Regions from separate parts of the Kocuria sp. SM24M-10 genome, predicted to be linked through region 3. Evidence: riboswitches for the same ligand, from Rfam matches in the RefSeq annotation. Region 3 holds a riboswitch; each other region holds the start of a gene.
The links. Region 3 has a riboswitch for cyclic di-AMP ahead of ABL57_RS18060 (C40 family peptidase). Riboswitches for the same ligand answer to the same signal wherever they lie in the genome.
Positions count from the first base shown of each region.

Region 1: linked by a shared signal. The riboswitch ahead of ABL57_RS22660 (C40 family peptidase) and the one ahead of ABL57_RS18060 (C40 family peptidase) in region 3 are both predicted to bind cyclic di-AMP.
Region 2: linked by a shared signal. The riboswitch ahead of ABL57_RS03420 (C40 family peptidase) and the one ahead of ABL57_RS18060 (C40 family peptidase) in region 3 are both predicted to bind cyclic di-AMP.

Region 1 covers NZ_LDNX01000072.1:9,591-15,000, forward strand. The annotation lists gene ABL57_RS08675 (response regulator transcription factor) at 1-511, opposite strand, end outside; gene ABL57_RS08680 (DUF305 domain-containing protein) at 1,075-1,776, opposite strand; gene ABL57_RS22660 (C40 family peptidase) at 2,095-2,757, opposite strand; cyclic di-AMP (ydaO/yuaA leader) riboswitch at 2,763-2,953, opposite strand; gene ABL57_RS08690 (four-helix bundle copper-binding protein) at 3,554-3,964, shown strand; gene ABL57_RS08695 (DUF305 domain-containing protein) at 4,189-4,896, shown strand; gene ABL57_RS08700 (APC family permease) at 4,968-5,410, opposite strand, start outside.
Region 2 covers NZ_LDNX01000030.1:4,802-10,211, reverse strand. The annotation lists gene serC (phosphoserine transaminase) at 1-678, opposite strand, end outside; gene ABL57_RS03425 (metal-dependent transcriptional regulator) at 883-1,572, shown strand; cyclic di-AMP (ydaO/yuaA leader) riboswitch at 1,935-2,124, shown strand; gene ABL57_RS03420 (C40 family peptidase) at 2,130-2,819, shown strand; gene ABL57_RS03415 (C40 family peptidase) at 3,123-4,064, shown strand; gene ABL57_RS03410 (hypothetical protein) at 4,231-4,497, shown strand; partial or broken gene ABL57_RS22620 (NUDIX domain-containing protein) at 4,415-4,846, opposite strand; partial or broken gene ABL57_RS22615 (DUF4031 domain-containing protein) at 4,922-5,410, opposite strand, start outside.
Region 3 covers NZ_LDNX01000148.1:31,513-36,922, reverse strand. The annotation lists gene ABL57_RS18080 (cytochrome c oxidase assembly protein) at 1-166, opposite strand, end outside; gene ABL57_RS18075 (thioredoxin domain-containing protein) at 172-855, opposite strand; gene ABL57_RS18070 (cation diffusion facilitator family transporter) at 925-1,731, opposite strand; gene ABL57_RS18065 (helix-turn-helix transcriptional regulator) at 1,728-2,096, opposite strand; gene ABL57_RS18060 (C40 family peptidase) at 2,531-3,181, opposite strand; cyclic di-AMP (ydaO/yuaA leader) riboswitch at 3,187-3,379, opposite strand; gene ctaD (cytochrome c oxidase subunit I) at 3,771-5,410, shown strand, end outside.

The sequences.
Region 1 (5,410 bases), on a different contig from region 3:
GGTCGAACTCGATCCTCGTCAACGCCACCGGTTCCCCGCCCAGGTGCACCTGGCGGGAGTCCCCGTCCACCACCAGGTCCCCGATCACCAGCCCCTGGTCCTGGCCCGCCGGCTCCGGGACGGGTGCGGACTGGGTGCGCACCCGGCGCAGCATGGCCTGCACCCGGGCCACGAGTTCGCGCGGGCTGAACGGCTTGGTCACGTAGTCGTCGGCTCCCATCGACAGGCCCACGATCTTGTCGACCTCATCATCCCGGGCGGTGAGCATCAGGACGTGGCAGTCCGAGAAGGTCCGCACCTGACGGCACACCTCGATCCCGTCGATCCCCGGCAGCCCGAGGTCGAGCACCAGCACGTCCGGGGCGAAGTTCCGTACCGCGGCCACCGCCTCCGTGCCGTCGTGGCGCATCACGACCTCCAGCCCGGCCTTGCGCAGATAGTCCGCGATCAGCTGCGCGAGGTCGACCTCGTCGTCGACCACCAGCACACGTCCGGTGAGCGGATCCGTCATCTGTCCTCCCGGTACTGATCGCTGTGACATGAACACTGTGCTGCGAGCCCCAGCGTCCCAGGGCGACCGTGTCTGAGGCCTCGGAAACGAAACAGGGGGGTGGACTCGTCGTGGCCGGGCTCACCGGTGAACCGGTGGTCGCTGTGGCTAACGATCCCCTGCACCGGGCCGATGAGAGGGATATCGGACACTGAGAAGATCGCGTGTCGCCCCTCCACGAGCCCGGACAGACGCAACACGGCCGGGATCCGGCCACCACCACCGGGCGAGGGGACTCCGGTGGTCTCGGCCATCTCGGTGACGGTGCGCGCGCTGGAGGAACAGGACCCCAGGCGAGGGGGAGGGGGGCCGTGTCCTGAGGCAAGAGGGCGCGGTGCTGCCAAACCTACGGTTGGTCGGTGACCGTTCGGGGTGCTGCTGACTGCGCGAAGGGTGCGCGCCCATCGGGTGCCGCGTCGGGGATCACCGCACTGGACTGGACTGGCTGGAACGGGTCGACGGGGACCATGACATCCCGGTGTCGGCCCGTTCCAGTCGATGACGGCCCAGCTCGTGGTCCTGGATCAGGCCGCGAACCACTCCTCCAACCAGCCCTGCATGAGCTCGATCTCCGCCTGCTGGTCCTCGATCATCTTCTCCGCCATGGCTCGCAACTCGGGGTCGGTGCCCATCTGCAGCTCCATCTCGGCCATCTCGAGAGCCATCTGGTGGTGGGCGATCATCTCTTCGAGGAAGGCCTTGTCGAACTCATCCCCGGACCGTTTCGCCAGCTCTTCGAGGCTCATGCCGTCCATGCCGTCCATGCCGTCCATCTCGCCCATCATGGCGCCCTGCATGTCGGCATTCATGCTCTGGCCATGGCCGCCATGGCCATGGCCGTGGACGTGGTGCCCGTGGCCGTGGTGGTGGCCGTGTCCATGGTGGTGGTGTCCCGGGGTGTTCTCGGCGGCCAGCCGCTGGGCCGCTGCTTCCAGTTGCTGGATCTCCTCGGTCTGGGCCTCGATAATCTTCTCCGCCAGGTCACGGATTTCGGGACGCTCGGACTTCTGCAGGGCCAGCTCGGCCATGTCGGTGGCACCTTGGTGGTGGGGGACCATCATCACGGCGAAGTGGCGGTCGTGGTTCATGTGCCGCTCAGCGCCCGTCTGTGCGGAGGCGGAGGCAGGCTGGTGCGTCGGGGACGCGACCGCCGCGGTCGCCCCGGCACCGCTGAGGGCCAGCGCCAGGGCCGTCCCGGCGGCCAGGTGCTTGAACGTCGACGTCATGACGAATCTCTCTTTCGCAGCAGCCCGTACTGGACCTGCACATCGTGGTGTTTGCTCTGTTCAGCCTCGGGTCGAGGCGGACCGATCCATCCACGGTAGCCCCGCCGCAGCTGGCTTCGCCGGGCTGGGAGGGCTGGGCGGTAGATCTTCACTGAACCTTCAAGAGCGGGCCCATCAGGCGGCCAGATCGGGGTGTTCCCCGGCGGTGGATGGGTGCAGGCATCTCCGGTTCTGACCGACCGATCCTGGATGCTGATCAGGTGGGGGGCACACCCGCCGCCCGCCACGAGCGGCATTCGTGGCGGACGGAGGGTTGGCTCAGCGGAAGGTGACGTAGCCGACCGTCGGCATGGCATTCACGCTGTGCACGAAGGTGCCCTGGGTGGGATTCAGCGCGGAGATCATCTTGCCGCCACCAAGGTAGATCCCGATGTGGGCCCCGCCGTTCTGGACGACGAGGTCGCCAGGCTGCGGGTCGGTGGTCAGGGTGCCGGCCGCCCACTGCTGCTGGCTAGTGCGGGGGAGGTCGATGCCCTGCTGGGCGTAGACCCACTGGGTGAAGCCGGAGCAGTCCCAGGCGCCGAAGTCCGTGCCGCCCCAGACGTAACCGGTGCCGGCTCCCTGCATCGCTGTGCCCACGATCCCGGAGGCGCCGGTAATTTCGGTGATGTCCGCCGATTGGGTGGACACCGCCACGGCCGATGTAGCCTGCTCGGGCGCGGCCGGGGCCTGGGAAGAGGCGGTGGAGACGGTCTGCGGGGCGGCCGCGGGCTGGGAGGCCGCCGAGGTGTAAGTCGTCAGTGCGGACGCGGGGGTCGCGTAGGCGGGGGCGGTCTCTGCGGGGACCTCGGCGTAGGCCTGGGCCGGGGCGATGGAGCCGATGAGCACCGCACCGGCGGTGGCAGCGATCGTGGTGTTGCGCACGGCGTGAGAGGTGGTCTCGGCACGGTGGCGGGCAGCGTGGCGCTTGAAAACAGTCATGGGTGAGTTCCTCCCTTTGCCTACGAGGTGAGCTGTCGGATGCGGGTGGGAGACACCCGGCCGGCAGAGCGCACGCGCTCTGCCGGCTTAACCCCAAGGCCCCGGATCACCGGGACCGAAAATGGTTCCCCCGCTTCTGCCAAGCGATATCTCTTCAGGAACCTCGAGCACCGGCAGAATTCGGCGATGTGCACGAGGGCGCCGACCGGATCAGTCATCGGCACACAGTGGACAGTAGCCCATCCATAACGAAAGTGTCACGTTTAGGTCACGGCCTGGATTCTCTCCTCAGTCGGGAGCGGGAAGCTGTGATTCCGGCCTCGGAAAAATACGCCCCGAGGAAGTGAAACCGTCACGCAGCAGGACCCGTCGCGTAGCTCACACCGGTCTTTCAAAGCGCTCTGACTAGGACACATGGCATGGTGGCGCGCGTTTCGCTGGACGCAGCCGACAGCGACAGGGCTCTGCAACCATGCGCAGTCTTCAGCGCGGGCCGGGCCAGCACCAAGATTGTTGGGGAGGATTTTCAAGGTGGCTCACAGTTTGGGAGGGCTTCGGAAGTGCCCTTCCGAGGCCTTAGGGCAGGGTTTCTTCATGAAATCTCCATATTCAGCCCGCTGCACCGATGTAGAGGCCAGGTAGTGAGGCGGGATCGCGGATTCTTGAGGCGTTGATCTTCATCAAATCTTCAAGCTTTCGGGTCGCGTCACACAGAATCGGCAGTTTACTGTCGATGACATGGCGGGCTGGCTCCGGCCGGTTCGTCTCCTCGACCGAACCGACGAAGGAGCAAGCCATGACCCATCACGTGAGCGCGATGCTGGAGACCTACCCGAAGGACCTCGGGGGAGTGGACCAGGGCAAGCTGGCGGCCTGTATCGAGGCCTGCTTCGAGTGCGCCCAGACCTGCACCGCTTGTGCCGATGCCTGCCTGTCCGAGGACATGGTCGCCGAGCTGACCAAGTGCATCCGCACCAATCTCGACTGCGCGGACCTGTGCGAGGCCACCGGGCGGGTGCTCTCCCGGCACACCGGCTACGACGCGAACATCACCTTGGACGCGATCCGGGTCTGCCAGATGGCGTGCAAGGCGTGTGCTGATGAGTGCGAGCAGCACGCGGACATGCACGAGCACTGCCGGATCTGTGCTGAGGCCTGCCGTCGCTGCGAGGCCGCCTGTGCGGCACTGGTCGCCTCCCTGGGCTGAGCCCAGACTCGCGCTGACCCACGGACGCCGATGACCGGCCTCCGTCGGTGAAAGAGGAGCCTGATGGGCTGATCGGGCGTGCCCGGATGCGGGTTCCCTCTTCCCCCCGCCCCTTGTTCAGTACAGCTCTGCCCGCGCGGTTTGTTCACGCGCAGGGTACGGGGCTGATGACCGAGCCGGCACCTCGGGGTCGAGCTCCTTCATTGCGGAAGAGAGACATCATCATGCGTTCCATCCAGTTCCCTGGCCGTCGCACGGCGGCCGCCGCCTCCACCGTTGTCGTCGCCACGGCCCTGTGGGGCGGGGCCAGCGCCCCAGTGTTCGCCCACGGACAGGTGACCACCCCGGTCTCGTCCCACGCCCAGGATCAGGCCCCGGAGGACATGCTCGGCCCCGATCCCACCTCCCCGACCGCCTACGAATTCGGTGAGACCCTGGCCGGTTTGGAGGGCGAGCAGCTGGAGGTCACTTTCCTGGCCGAGATCATTGGCCACCACCAGGCCGCGATCGAGATGGCCCAGCTGGAGCTCGAGCGCGGGACCAGCCCGGACATCCGCACCCACGCGGAGAACATCATCGCCAGCCAGCAGCACCAGATCGACCAGTTCACCACCTGGTTGGAGGAGTGGTACGGGTTGACCCCGGAAGAGGCCAAGGCTCAGGCCCCGGAGGAAGCACAGGAGGAGATGAAGATCCTGGAGGAGGAGACCCGGATGATGGTCGAAGAACTGGCCGCTGTTGAGGCTGGCGAGGACTTCGACGTCGCTTTCGTGCAGAAGATGATCCCGCACCACAACGGCGGGATCGTCGAGTTCCTCGAGCTGCAGTCCCGCGCTGATCATGCTCAGCTGCGGGTGGCCTCCAGCGCTGGGATCACCGCGCAACAGGCGCAGATCGCGGACTTCCGCACCTGGCTGGCCGGCCAGAACTGAACGAGCACGCTCATGGTGAGGGGCCCGTCCACCGACGGGCCCCTCACCGTGAGCCGGTCGCGCGACCGGCTTCAGGGGTGAGTGTGGGGCTGCTGCCCGGTGCTGTTCGCCCCGTCGCGCCGGCGGACGACGACCCACTGTGCGACGACGATGATCAGGGCCACCACGGCGGTGACCACCAGGGTGAACGGGTCCGACTGGGCCTTCAGCAGCACGAACGGCACGAGCACCGCGGCGTCGAGCAGGATCGCGATCCCGGGGATCCAGGGCTTGGCCCCGACATCGTCCTTGAGGTGGCGCAGGATGCCGAGGTGGATGGCGATGTCCATGGCCAGGTACAGGATGGCGCCGAGGGAGGCGATCTGGGACAGGTCGAAGAACGCGGCCATCAGCATCGCCAGCCCGGCCGTGATGTAGAGGGACTGGTGACCCTCCTGCCCCGGCAGCCCGGGGGCCTGGCCCATGTCGCGGAGCATGTCGTAGAGCTTCGAGACCGAGAACAGGCTCGCGACCA
Region 2 (5,410 bases), on a different contig from region 3:
GATCCGCTGGATCCGCTCGATCGCGGCGGGGGAGAAGGCCCCCAGCCACAGCCCGCCGTCGGAGCCCAGGTTCTTCTGCGGGGAGAAGTAGTAGACGTCCGCCGCGGAGAGGTCCGCGGCCATTCCGCCCGCCGCCGAGGTGGCGTCGACCAGCACCAGCGCCTCGTCCGCGATGCCGGCGGGCCGGAGCACGGGGGCGGCCACCCCGGTGGAGGTCTCGTTCTGGGGCCAGGCGTAGACGTCCACGCCGTCCTCCGCCCGCGGCTCCGGACGGGTGCCGGGCAGGGACTCCACCACCGAGGAGGCCTCCAGGAACGGCGCGGCGTCCGTGGCCTGGGCGAACTTGGCGCCGAACTCGCCGAACACCAGGTGCTGGGCCTTGGCCTCGACCAGCCCGAAGACGGCGGCGTCCCAGAAGGCGGTGGCCCCGCCGAGGCCGAGCAGGACCTCGTGGCCCTCGGGCAGACGGAGGAACTGCGCCAGGCCCTCGCACACCGAGCCCACGAGCCGCCGGACCGGGGCCTGCCGGTGGGAGGTCCCGAGCAGCCCGGCCCCGGCCCGGGCGACGGCCTCGACCTGCTCCGGGCGGACCTTGGAGGGCCCGGCGCCGAACCGGCCGTCGGCCGGGAGCAGGTGCGGGGGGATGGTGACGTGTGCGGACAACGGGTGCTCCCTCATGACGGACGTGCGGCGGGCGGCGGGCGCGGCGGTGGTGCAGGGGCGTGCACGGCCGGGCCCCGGCCCATTCTGCCCCACCCGGACCCGGGCCCCGCCGCGGCCCGGTCCCCTCCGCGGCAGGGGACCGCGGACTAAGCTCGTGCGGGAAGACCGGACCGGGCGGGATCCCCGGGGACGGACGGCCGGACGAAGGATGACTGAGGCATGAGCGATCTGATCGACACCACGGAGATGTACCTGCGGACCGTGCTCGAGCTCGAGGAGGAGGGCATCACGCCCATGCGGGCGCGCATCGTCGAGCGCCTCGACCACTCCGGGCCCACCGTCTCGCAGACGGTGTCCCGGATGGAGCGCGACGGACTGCTGACGGTGGGGGCCGACCGCTCCCTGGTGCTCACCGAGCTGGGCCGCGAACGCGCGGTGCAGGTGATGCGCAAGCACCGTCTGGCGGAGCGGCTGCTGGCCGACGTCATCGGACTGGACCTGGCCCAGGTCCACGACGAGGCGTGCCGCTGGGAGCACGTGATGAGCGAGCAGGTCGAACGGCGGCTGGTGGACCTGCTGCACAGCCCCCGATACTCCCCGTACGGCACGCCGATCCCGGGCCTGGCCGCACTGGGCGTCGAGGACAGCCCCTCGGCGGCGGGGCACCCCTCCCTGCTGGAGGCCGCCCGCGCGGATCCGGAGGCGACGCACACCGTGGCGCTGCTGCCGGAGGTGGTGCAGGCCGACGCCGCGCTGCTGGGCGTGCTGAGCGACGTCGGCGTGCTCACCGGGGCCGTCGTTCGGGCCCGCGTGGAGGGCCAGCGGGTGCGGATCGAGGTCGCCGAGACCGGCCGGTCCGCGGAGATCGACCTGCGCACGGCCGGGGCCATCCGGGTCCTCGCCGTCTGAGCGCCCGTCGGGTCGTGCCCGGCCCGGGGGCAGGTCACGGGACAGGTCACGAGACAGGTCACGGGGCCCTGCGCGAGACCCGGCCACCCTTGTGGGGACGTTCACAAGGCACTTTCGGCCAGTTCGGCCGGACCGTGCCCCGCCGGCGGCGAATGCCCTGGTGAGCCGCGGGTTCAGGGGTGCCCGGACCCTCGCTCCACCGTGCGCGGCCGGATCGCACTGATAGTCCGGAACGACATAATCCACAGGTTTTCGTCCGGTCCGAGATGCAATTCCGTGATCGGCCGTGATCAAAACGTGACACTTCCGTAACCGGTCATGTATTGTTCAACCCGTGCTGATCACTGGTCGGATCGGCATCCTCGTGCACATCGCCGAATTCTGCCGGTGCCCGGGGCCCATGCACAGAAACTGCTTGGCAGAAGCGGGGGAACCATTTCCGGTCCCGGTGATCCGGGGCCTTGGGGTTAAGTCGCCGGAGCGCATGCGCTCCGCGGCCGGGTGTCTCCCACCCGAATCCGACAGCTCACCTCGTAGGCAAAGGGAGGAACACACCCATGGCTATTTTCAAGCAGAACACCGCCCGCCACCGCGCCGAGACCACCTCGAACGCCGTGCGCAACACCACGATCGCCGCCGCCGCCGGCGCCGCGATCGTCGGCTCCATCGCCCCGGCCCAGGCCTACGCCGAGATACCCGCGGCCTCCGGTGCCGCCTACTCGGCCCCGGCTCCGGCCGCCGCCTCGCTGGCCTCCTACACCTACCAGGCCCCGGCCCCCGCCGCCTACCAGGCCCCCGTCGCCGCGCAGCCCGCCGCCCCGGCCTACCAGGCCCCGGCCCCCGCCGCGCAGCCGGCGGTCTCCACCGCGAGCGTGACCCCGCAGGCCAACGCCACGACCGAGATCACCGCGGCCGCCGGCGGCATCGTGGGCACCGCCCAGCAGGGCATCGGCTCCGGCTACGTCTACGGCGGCACCGCCTTCGGCGCCTGGGACTGCTCCGGCTTCACCCAGTGGGTCTTCGCCCAGAACGGCATCGACCTGCCCCGCACCACCTGGGCCCAGTTCGCCGCCGGCACCCCCGTGTCCAACCCGCAGCCCGGCGACCTCGTCTCCCAGAACGGTGGCGGCCACGTGGGCATCTACATCGGCGGCGGCAAGATGATCTCGGCGCTGAACCCCTCGCAGGGCACGCAGATCCACTCCGTCAACGCCATGCAGCTCGACGGCTACTACCGGATCGGCTGATCCGGCTCGTCTCCCGCGGAGACCCCAGGGTCCCCGCGGGAGGCACCCGGTCCCTCCCGGACCACCCGGACCCGCACTCCCGGGTCCCCCCCCCCCGCACATCCGTCCTCCCCGACGCCGTGCGCCCCGTCCGCCTTCGGACGCCCTCCTCCGTTCCCCCCGCCGTGCGCGGCCCTCCGCATCCGGACGGCCGCGCTGCCGGAGATCGATCACCCCGCGCGCCTGCGCGCGGGGTGATCCGTGCTGTCACCGCAGTCTCCCGGCAGGTTCGCCCGGCCCTCCAGAAAGCCTGCTGAAACCCCCATGACTCGTGACCTGAACTCCTCGACCGGCGTCGCCTCCCTCCTGACCGGCCGGGCCCGCACCGTGGCCGCCGTCGCCGCCCTCTCCGGCCTGGCGCTGGCCACCACCGTCTCCGCGCACGAGGCCCCGGCCCAGGAGGCCGCCGCCGACGCCCCGCTGTCCGCCGTGGCCGCGGCGACCCCGTCCGCCGCCCCCACCGTCTCCCTCGCGCCGGTCGCCCACGTGACGAAGGCCCAGGACGAGTCCGAGAAGAAGCAGGCCGAGAAGAACGAGAAGAAGGCGGCCGAGAAGAAGGCGGAGCCCGAGGCCCGCGAGACCGTCCAGCGGCCGGCAGCGACGCCGGCGGCGCAGCCGGTCGTCGCCCCGGCCCCGCAGCCGGCCGCCCCCGCCGTGCAGGCCGCCCCTGTCGTGGCCCCCGTGGCGCAGCCGGCGTCGAAGGCCGTGGCCGCCCCGAAGCCCGTGGCCGCCCCGAAGCCCGCCCCGGCCCCGCAGCCGGCCGCCCCCGCCGTGCAGGCCGCCCCGCAGCCGGCCGTGAAGCAGGCCCCTGCGCCGAAGCCGGCCGTCCAGGCGGCCCCGGCGGCCGAGCGCACCGTCGCCCCGCAGAGCTCCGCCTCCGGCAAGGGCGCCACCATCTCCTCGGCCGCTCTGGGCCAGCTCGGCGTCGGCCAGGACTGCACGGCCCTGGTCACCAACGCCCTGCGCGCCGCCGGCATCAACCACCACGGCTGGCCGGCCTCCTATCTGAGCCTCGGCACGCAGGTCTCCGCCGGCCAGGCCAAGCCCGGCGACCTCGTCTACTACGCCGACGGCGGCATGGGCTCGGCCCACATCGGCGTCTACATCGGCGGCGGCAAGGCCGTGCACGGCGGCTGGAACGGCGGCACCACGGTCATCGACAGCGTCAACGTGGGCTCCGGCCCGATCTACGTCCGCGTGCGCTGACCGCACGCGAGGACATCGGTTCGGGTGCGCGGATCCTGGTCGGCCAGACAGGTTCCGCGCACCCGCTGCTCGTCCGGCGGCCGCCCGCCCACCGTGCCCGGTGCGCGCCGCCGACCGGTCCGGCCACTGCCCGGCCCGCGTCGCCCGGCGCCGATAGACTGGGCCCATGGCCACCGACCTCAGCCGCAACGCCCGCACCAGCCTGGACCGTGAGTACGCCTACATGGCCTACGGCATGATCGGCGGCGCCGTGCCCGGGATCGTGGTCGGCCTCGTGGTGGCCGCGTTCGTCGGCCACGCCGCCATGTGGCTGTCCGTCTTCGGCGGTGTCGGCATCGTGCTGGGCCTGGTCACCGGGCTCCTGCTCCACCGGCGGCACCGCGCCGCGGGCGAGCTGGACGATCCGCAGGGGGGCCCAGCAGCGCGGGAATGACGTGCTCCCGGAGCAGCGGCGCCAGATCGGCCGGCAGCGCGGCGGGCGAGACGTCGTCCAGCGGCTGCCACCGCAGCTCCTCGATCTCCGCGCGGGCCTCCGGGCGCCCGGTGAGGGGCGCGGTGAAGACCGTGGAGCGCACCCACGTGGCGGTCTCGTTCGCGGCGGGGGCCTCGAACTCTCCCAGCAGGCGGAGCTGCCCCGGGCGCAGCGCCAGTCCCACCTCCTCGGCCGTCTCCCGCACGGCCGCCTCGGCGGGGGACTCGCCCGGGTCGAGCTTGCCGCCCACCAGCATGAACCGGTCCGTGCCCCGCTTGCGCACCGTGAGCAGGGCGCCGTCGTCGTCGCGCAGGCACACCGCCGTGATCGTGAGGACCTCCACGTCGGCGGGGGCGCCCCGGCCCGCGGCAGTGCGCAGCTGCCGGATCTCGGCCTCCAGGTTGCGGGCGGCGCGGGCTCCCCAGCGCCGCTGCGCAGCCGGCGTGCGGTAGAGCGGCTGCCGGTGCCAGAGTCCTTCGAGCACCCGCAGCCGCCCGGCGGCGAAGTCGGTGTCGGGCACTCGCGCGTACTCCCGGCGCACGGCGGCGGTGTAGGCCGCGTACGCGGCGGGCGAGGACCCCAGCACGGCGAGGTCCGCGTCCAGCAGGAGCGCCCCGGGGAGGTCCTCGGCCGCGGCCGCGTGGTCGAGGGTGAGCAGGACGAGGCGCTGGACCTCGGCGACCACGTCCGGGGCGAGACCGGCCGCGGTCAGGCGCTCCCCGGCCAGTTCGGCGGAGTCCCGCTCGTCCTGCCCGGGCCGGCCGGCGTAGACGGCGTCGTGGAACCACGCGCCCAGCAGGAGGGCGTCGTGCTGCTCCCGGTCCAGCCCGGCTCCGGCGGCCAGCTCGTCGAGGGCCTCGAGGACCGCCAGCAG
Region 3 (5,410 bases):
TGGCCCCGGAGGAGCCCAGGGCCATCCACAGCACGGCCAGGGTCACCAGCCCGACACCGATGCAGACGGCAGCGACGGCGCGCCGGCGCCGCCCAGCCGGCGCCGGCCTGGGAATCGTGCGGAGGGGCAGCGGCGGGGTGGACGTGTGGGGTGAGGAGGCCTTCATCACTGTCAGTCGGTGGCCGCGGTCTCGACGGCGTCCCGGAAGGCTTCCAGGGACTCGGGGTTGAGCACCTCCCCATTGAGGAAGAACGTCGGGGTCCCGCCCACCCCCAGAGCCTCACCGTCGGCGACGTCGAGCTCGATGCGCTCTTGGGTGGCCGGATCGGCCACCGCGGCATCGAAGGCGGCCATGTCCAAGCCGAGGTCTTCGGCGAAGCCGCGGAAGACCGCGCTCTGGTCCTCGCCCGACTCTCCCCACTGTTCCTGGGTCTCGAACATGCGCTGGTACATCGCCTCGTACTGTCCCTGCTGGGCCGCGGCCTCCACCGCGAGGGCGGCGTTCATGGAGTTGCGGTGGCCCGGCAACGGGAAGTAGCGGTGGACGAAGGTGACGGTGTCGGCGTATTCGGCCCGCAGCTCCTCGACGAACGGGTAGGCGGCCCGGCACCCTTCACACTCATAGTCCAGGAACTCCACCAGCACGGCTTGTTCGTTGGGGGCCTTCGAGAGCACCCGGCTGTTCTCCCGCACGAGTTGCCCCGCGTCGTCGGGCACCGCCGGGGTGGAATTGGCCCGGGCGATGAGGATCGGGATGGCCACGGCCGCCACGACGGCAGCCAGGAGGACCCACACGATGATCTTGGCCTTCGAGGGCTTCTGCTGTGGGGTGGGCGTGCTGGCGGTAGTGCTCACAGGGGGTTTCCGTTCAGTCTCGGGCAGCAGGGTGTACCAGGGATGGGAGGGGGTCAGGGGTGGAGGGTCTCACACCACCCCGGTGTGCTCAGCACTCAGGCAGCCGTCGTGAACGGTGACGTGGGCCGAGAGCACCGGGGTGTCGGAGTCGATCCTTGAGGCGTGCAGGTCGTGCACACCCACCACGTGCGGCAGGGCTTCCAGGCGGGTGCGGACCTGCTCGAGGTCCAGGCCCTTCGGGGTGGTTTCCATCAGGACCTCAATGGTGTCGCGCAGCAGGATCAGAGCCCGGGGCACGATCAGGGCGGCAATCAACAAGGACACGATCGCATCCGCCCGGGTCCACCCGGTGGTGGCGATGACGATCGCGGAGACGATCACCGCCACCGAGCCCAGGGCGTCGTTGGCCACCTCCAGAAACGCGGCCTTCATGTTCAGGTTCTCCCCCCGCCCGGAGGCGAGGATGGCCAGGCCGATGACGTTGCCGACCAGGCCGATCACTCCGAACCAGAGCATGGCCGTGGACTCGACCTCCGGTGGCTCCAACAGCCGGCGCACCCCTTCGACGGCGATGAATCCGCCCACGGCCAGCAGCACGGACGCTTGGGCGGCCGCGGCGACGATCTCAGCGCGCTGGTAACCCCAGGTGTGTTTCTCCGTGGCCGGTCGCAGAGCCAAGGTCGCAGCGGTGAAGGCGATCAGCAGTCCGGCCGAGTCAGTGAGCATGTGTCCGGCATCGGCCAGCAGCGCTAGGCTGCCCGAGATCACCGCGCCGATGATCTCGGCGACCATGATCGTGGCGGTGATGGCGAAGACCACCGCCAGCTTGCCCCGCCGCCCGATGGTGGCGTGGGCGTGGTGGTGCTCCGCGCTCATGCCGGGATCTCCTGGGTGGTGGCGTCATCGGTGCGGTCCGCAGCGGCGCACTCGGGCGTCCTGCATTGGCACACCGACTCGACGGTGAGGATGGTGCCCAGCAGATCTTCCAGCGCGTGGGTCAGCTTCGGGTCCGAGAGTTCATAGCGCACGTTGCGCCCGGCCGGCACGCCCACGACCAGCCCGCAGTCACGCAAACAGGCCAGATGGTTGGACAGGGTCTGACGGCTCACCCCGATCCGGTCCGCCAGTTCCGAAGGCACCGCCGGGCCCTGCTGCAGCTGCAGCAGCACCGCGGCCCGGGTGGGATCGGCCAGTGCTTTGCCGAAGCGAGACATCACCTCGACCGGGGACAAGATCCTCATGCACTAACCGTACAGTAGAAGCTGTATCAAATGAGATGGGGCTCCCCTGGATGATCGGGCAATGTCCAGCTTGCATTCTTACGGTGAGAGCGGACGGGGGTGCCGTCCGCCACTGCGACATCCCCGTCCCCCGAGCCATCACCGCACCCCGGGCGGCCGTCGCTCCAATGCCCCTGCCGGGCGGGAAGAGTGCTGCCCGTATCCAGCGGGAGGTGAGGCAAGGCCATGCGTACTTTCCGGGGCCGTACAGCAAGGTCGACATCCGCGCACAGATTCCCTGCCGAGCGCAGGGCGGCAGGATCGTCGCGACTGTTCAAGACTGCATCCAGGCGCGGAGTGCCCCGAAGGTTCACCGGCGAGGATCCTGTCGGGGCACTCCACACTCGATGGATGGTCCGGCAACGACCGGCCGCCACCGCAGCAGCGAGTCCGGCTCAGCGGTAGGTGTAGTACCCGTCGAGGGGCATGGCGTTGACGGAGTGGACGAAGGTGCCCTGGGTCGGGTTCAGCGCCGAGACCATCTTGCCGCCACCGATGTAGATGCCGATGTGGTTGCCACCGTTCTGAGACACCAGGTCCCCAGGCTGCGGGGTGGAAGTCGGGGTGGCGGCGGCGATCTGCTGGAAACTGGTGCGGGGCAGGTCAATGCCGTTCTGGGCGTAGACCCACCCGGTGAACCCGGAGCAGTCCCAGGCCCCGAAAGAGGTCCCGCCCCAGACGTAGCCGGTGCCCACGCCCTGCATGGCCGTGCCCACGATGCCGCCGGCGGCCGGGGCGATCTCGGTGATGGCGGTGGACTGCGGGCTCACGCTCGAGGTGGCGGCGCCCTGCTGCGGGGCCGGGGCCTGGTCGGCGGGCTGCGCGGTGACCGGGGCCTGGGTGGTGTAAGAGGCCAGATTGGCCATCCCTGCGGCCGGAGCCGCATAGGAGGACCCGGAGGCGGCGGGGATCTCGGCGTAGGCCTGGGCCGGGGCGATGGAGCCCATCACGGCCACACCAGCAGCGGCGGCGATGGCGGTGGTGCGCCCGGCGCGCGAGGTGGTCCCGGCGCGGTGGCGGGCAGTGTTCTGCTTGAAAAGCGACATGGGTGGGTTCCTCCCTTTGCCTACGAGGTGAGCTGTCGGGTTCGGGTGGGAGACACCCGGCCGTTCAGGACGCACGCGCTCTGAACGACTTAACCCCAAGGCCCCGGCACACCGGGACCGGAAATGGTTTCCCCGCTTCTGCCAAGCGATTTCTCTTCAGGAACCCCGGGCACCGGCAGAACTCGGCGATGTGCCACGGGGATGCCGAGCGGATCAGCAACCGGCACACCGTGCACAATAACAGGTCTATTACGGAACAATCACAATCCGATTCGGGAGTGTATAGATCACGTATAGAGATAATCAATATTCGATGAAGTCCTGATGCTCAGCAGATACTTATCTGGCATCTTCCCGTGAAGAGACGACGGTAAAGAAGATGAGGTGGGACGGGACGCGGCGGTGGGCCCACGGCCGCGCGGACTGAATTGTCCTGTGGTGCCGGGGAATGATGCCTGGTCTCTCATGTTCAGGGGTGAGCATTTGGGGAGATTCCTGGGAATTTCAGTGGAAGATTCACACCGGTGGGTCCCCGCTGGGTGCGCTACGGTGACCGAGGTTCGAAGTACGGGAGGCCTGAGGAGGTCGCATGGCTATCTACGAGTACACCGCCGAGGAACGTCCCGCGGTTGCACCGGTGGTCGTGCCGCGGTCCAAGGGACGGATGGTCGTCAACTGGCTCACGTCCACCGACCACAAGACGATCGGGTACATGTACCTGATCTCCTCCTTCGGCTTCTTCTGCATCGCCGGTGTGATGGCGCTGCTGATCCGTGCCGAGCTGTTCGCCCCAGGTATGCAGATCCTGGAGACCAAGGAGCAGTACAACCAGCTGTTCACCATGCACGGCACGATCATGCTGCTGATGTTCGGCACCCCGCTGTTCGTCGGCTTCGCCAACGTCATCGTCCCGCTGCAGATCGGGGCCCCCGACGTCGCCTTCCCGCGGCTGAACGCCCTGGCGTTCTGGTTCTTCCTGTTCGGGTCCCTGATCGCCACCGCCGGCTTTCTCACCCCGCAGGGCGCGGCCTCCTTCGGCTGGTACGCCTACGCACCGCTGTCCAACGCGTCCTTCACCCCGGGCGTGGGGGGTGACCTGTGGGTGTTCGGGCTCATCCTGTCCGGTTTCGGCACGATCATGGGCGCGGTCAACTTCATCACCACGATCATCGCGATGCGCGCCCCGGGCATGACCGTGTGGCGGATGGGCCTGTTCACCTGGAACGTGCTCATCACCTCGCTGCTGGTGATCATGGCTTTCCCCCCACTCACTGCCGCGCTGTTCGCGCTGGGCATGGACCGCACCCTCGGTGGCAATATTTTCGACCCCGCCAACGGTGGGCCGGTGCTGTGGCAAAACCTGTTCTGGTTCTTCGGCCACCCCGAGGTCTACATCCTCGCCCTGCCGTTCTTCGGCATCGTCTCCGAGATCATCCCGGTGTTCTCCCGCAAGCCGCTGTTCGGCTACAAGGGCTTGGTGTTCGCCACGATCGCCATCGCCGCGCTGTCGGTGACGGTGTGGGCTCACCACATGTACGTCACCGGTACGGTGTTCTTGAGCTTCTTCGCGTTCATGACCATGATGATCGCCGTTCCCACCGGGGTGAAGTTCTTCAACTGGATCGGCACCATGTGGCAGGGCTCGATCACCTTCGAGACCCCGATGCTGTGGGTGCTGGGCTTCATGTTCACGTTCCTCTTCGGTGGTCTGACCGGGGTGATCCTCGCGTCCCCGCCACTGGACTTCCATCTCAACGACTCCTATTTCGTGGTCGCCCACTTCCACTACGTGCTCTTCGGCACCGTGGTCTTCGGCATGTTCGCCGGGTTCTACTTCTGGTGGCCGAAGTTCACCGGCAAGATGCTCAACGAGCGGATCGGCAAGATCCACTTCTGGCTGCTGTTCCTGGGCTTCCACATGACCTTCCTGATCCAGCACTGGCTGGGGGTCTCGGGGATGCCGCGCCGCTACGCGGACTACCTGCCGGAGGACGACTTCACCTGGATGAACCAGATCTCCACCATCGGGGCGATGTTGTTGGGCGTGTCGATGATCCCGTTCTTCTGGAACGTGTACACGACCTGGCGCCACGGCACGAAGGTCGAGGTGGACGACCCCTGGGGGTTCGGCGGATCGCTGGAGTGGGCGACGTCGTGTCCGCCGCCGCGGCACAACTTCACCTCGCTGCCGCGGATCCGCTCCGAGCGTCCCGCCCTGGACCTGCACCA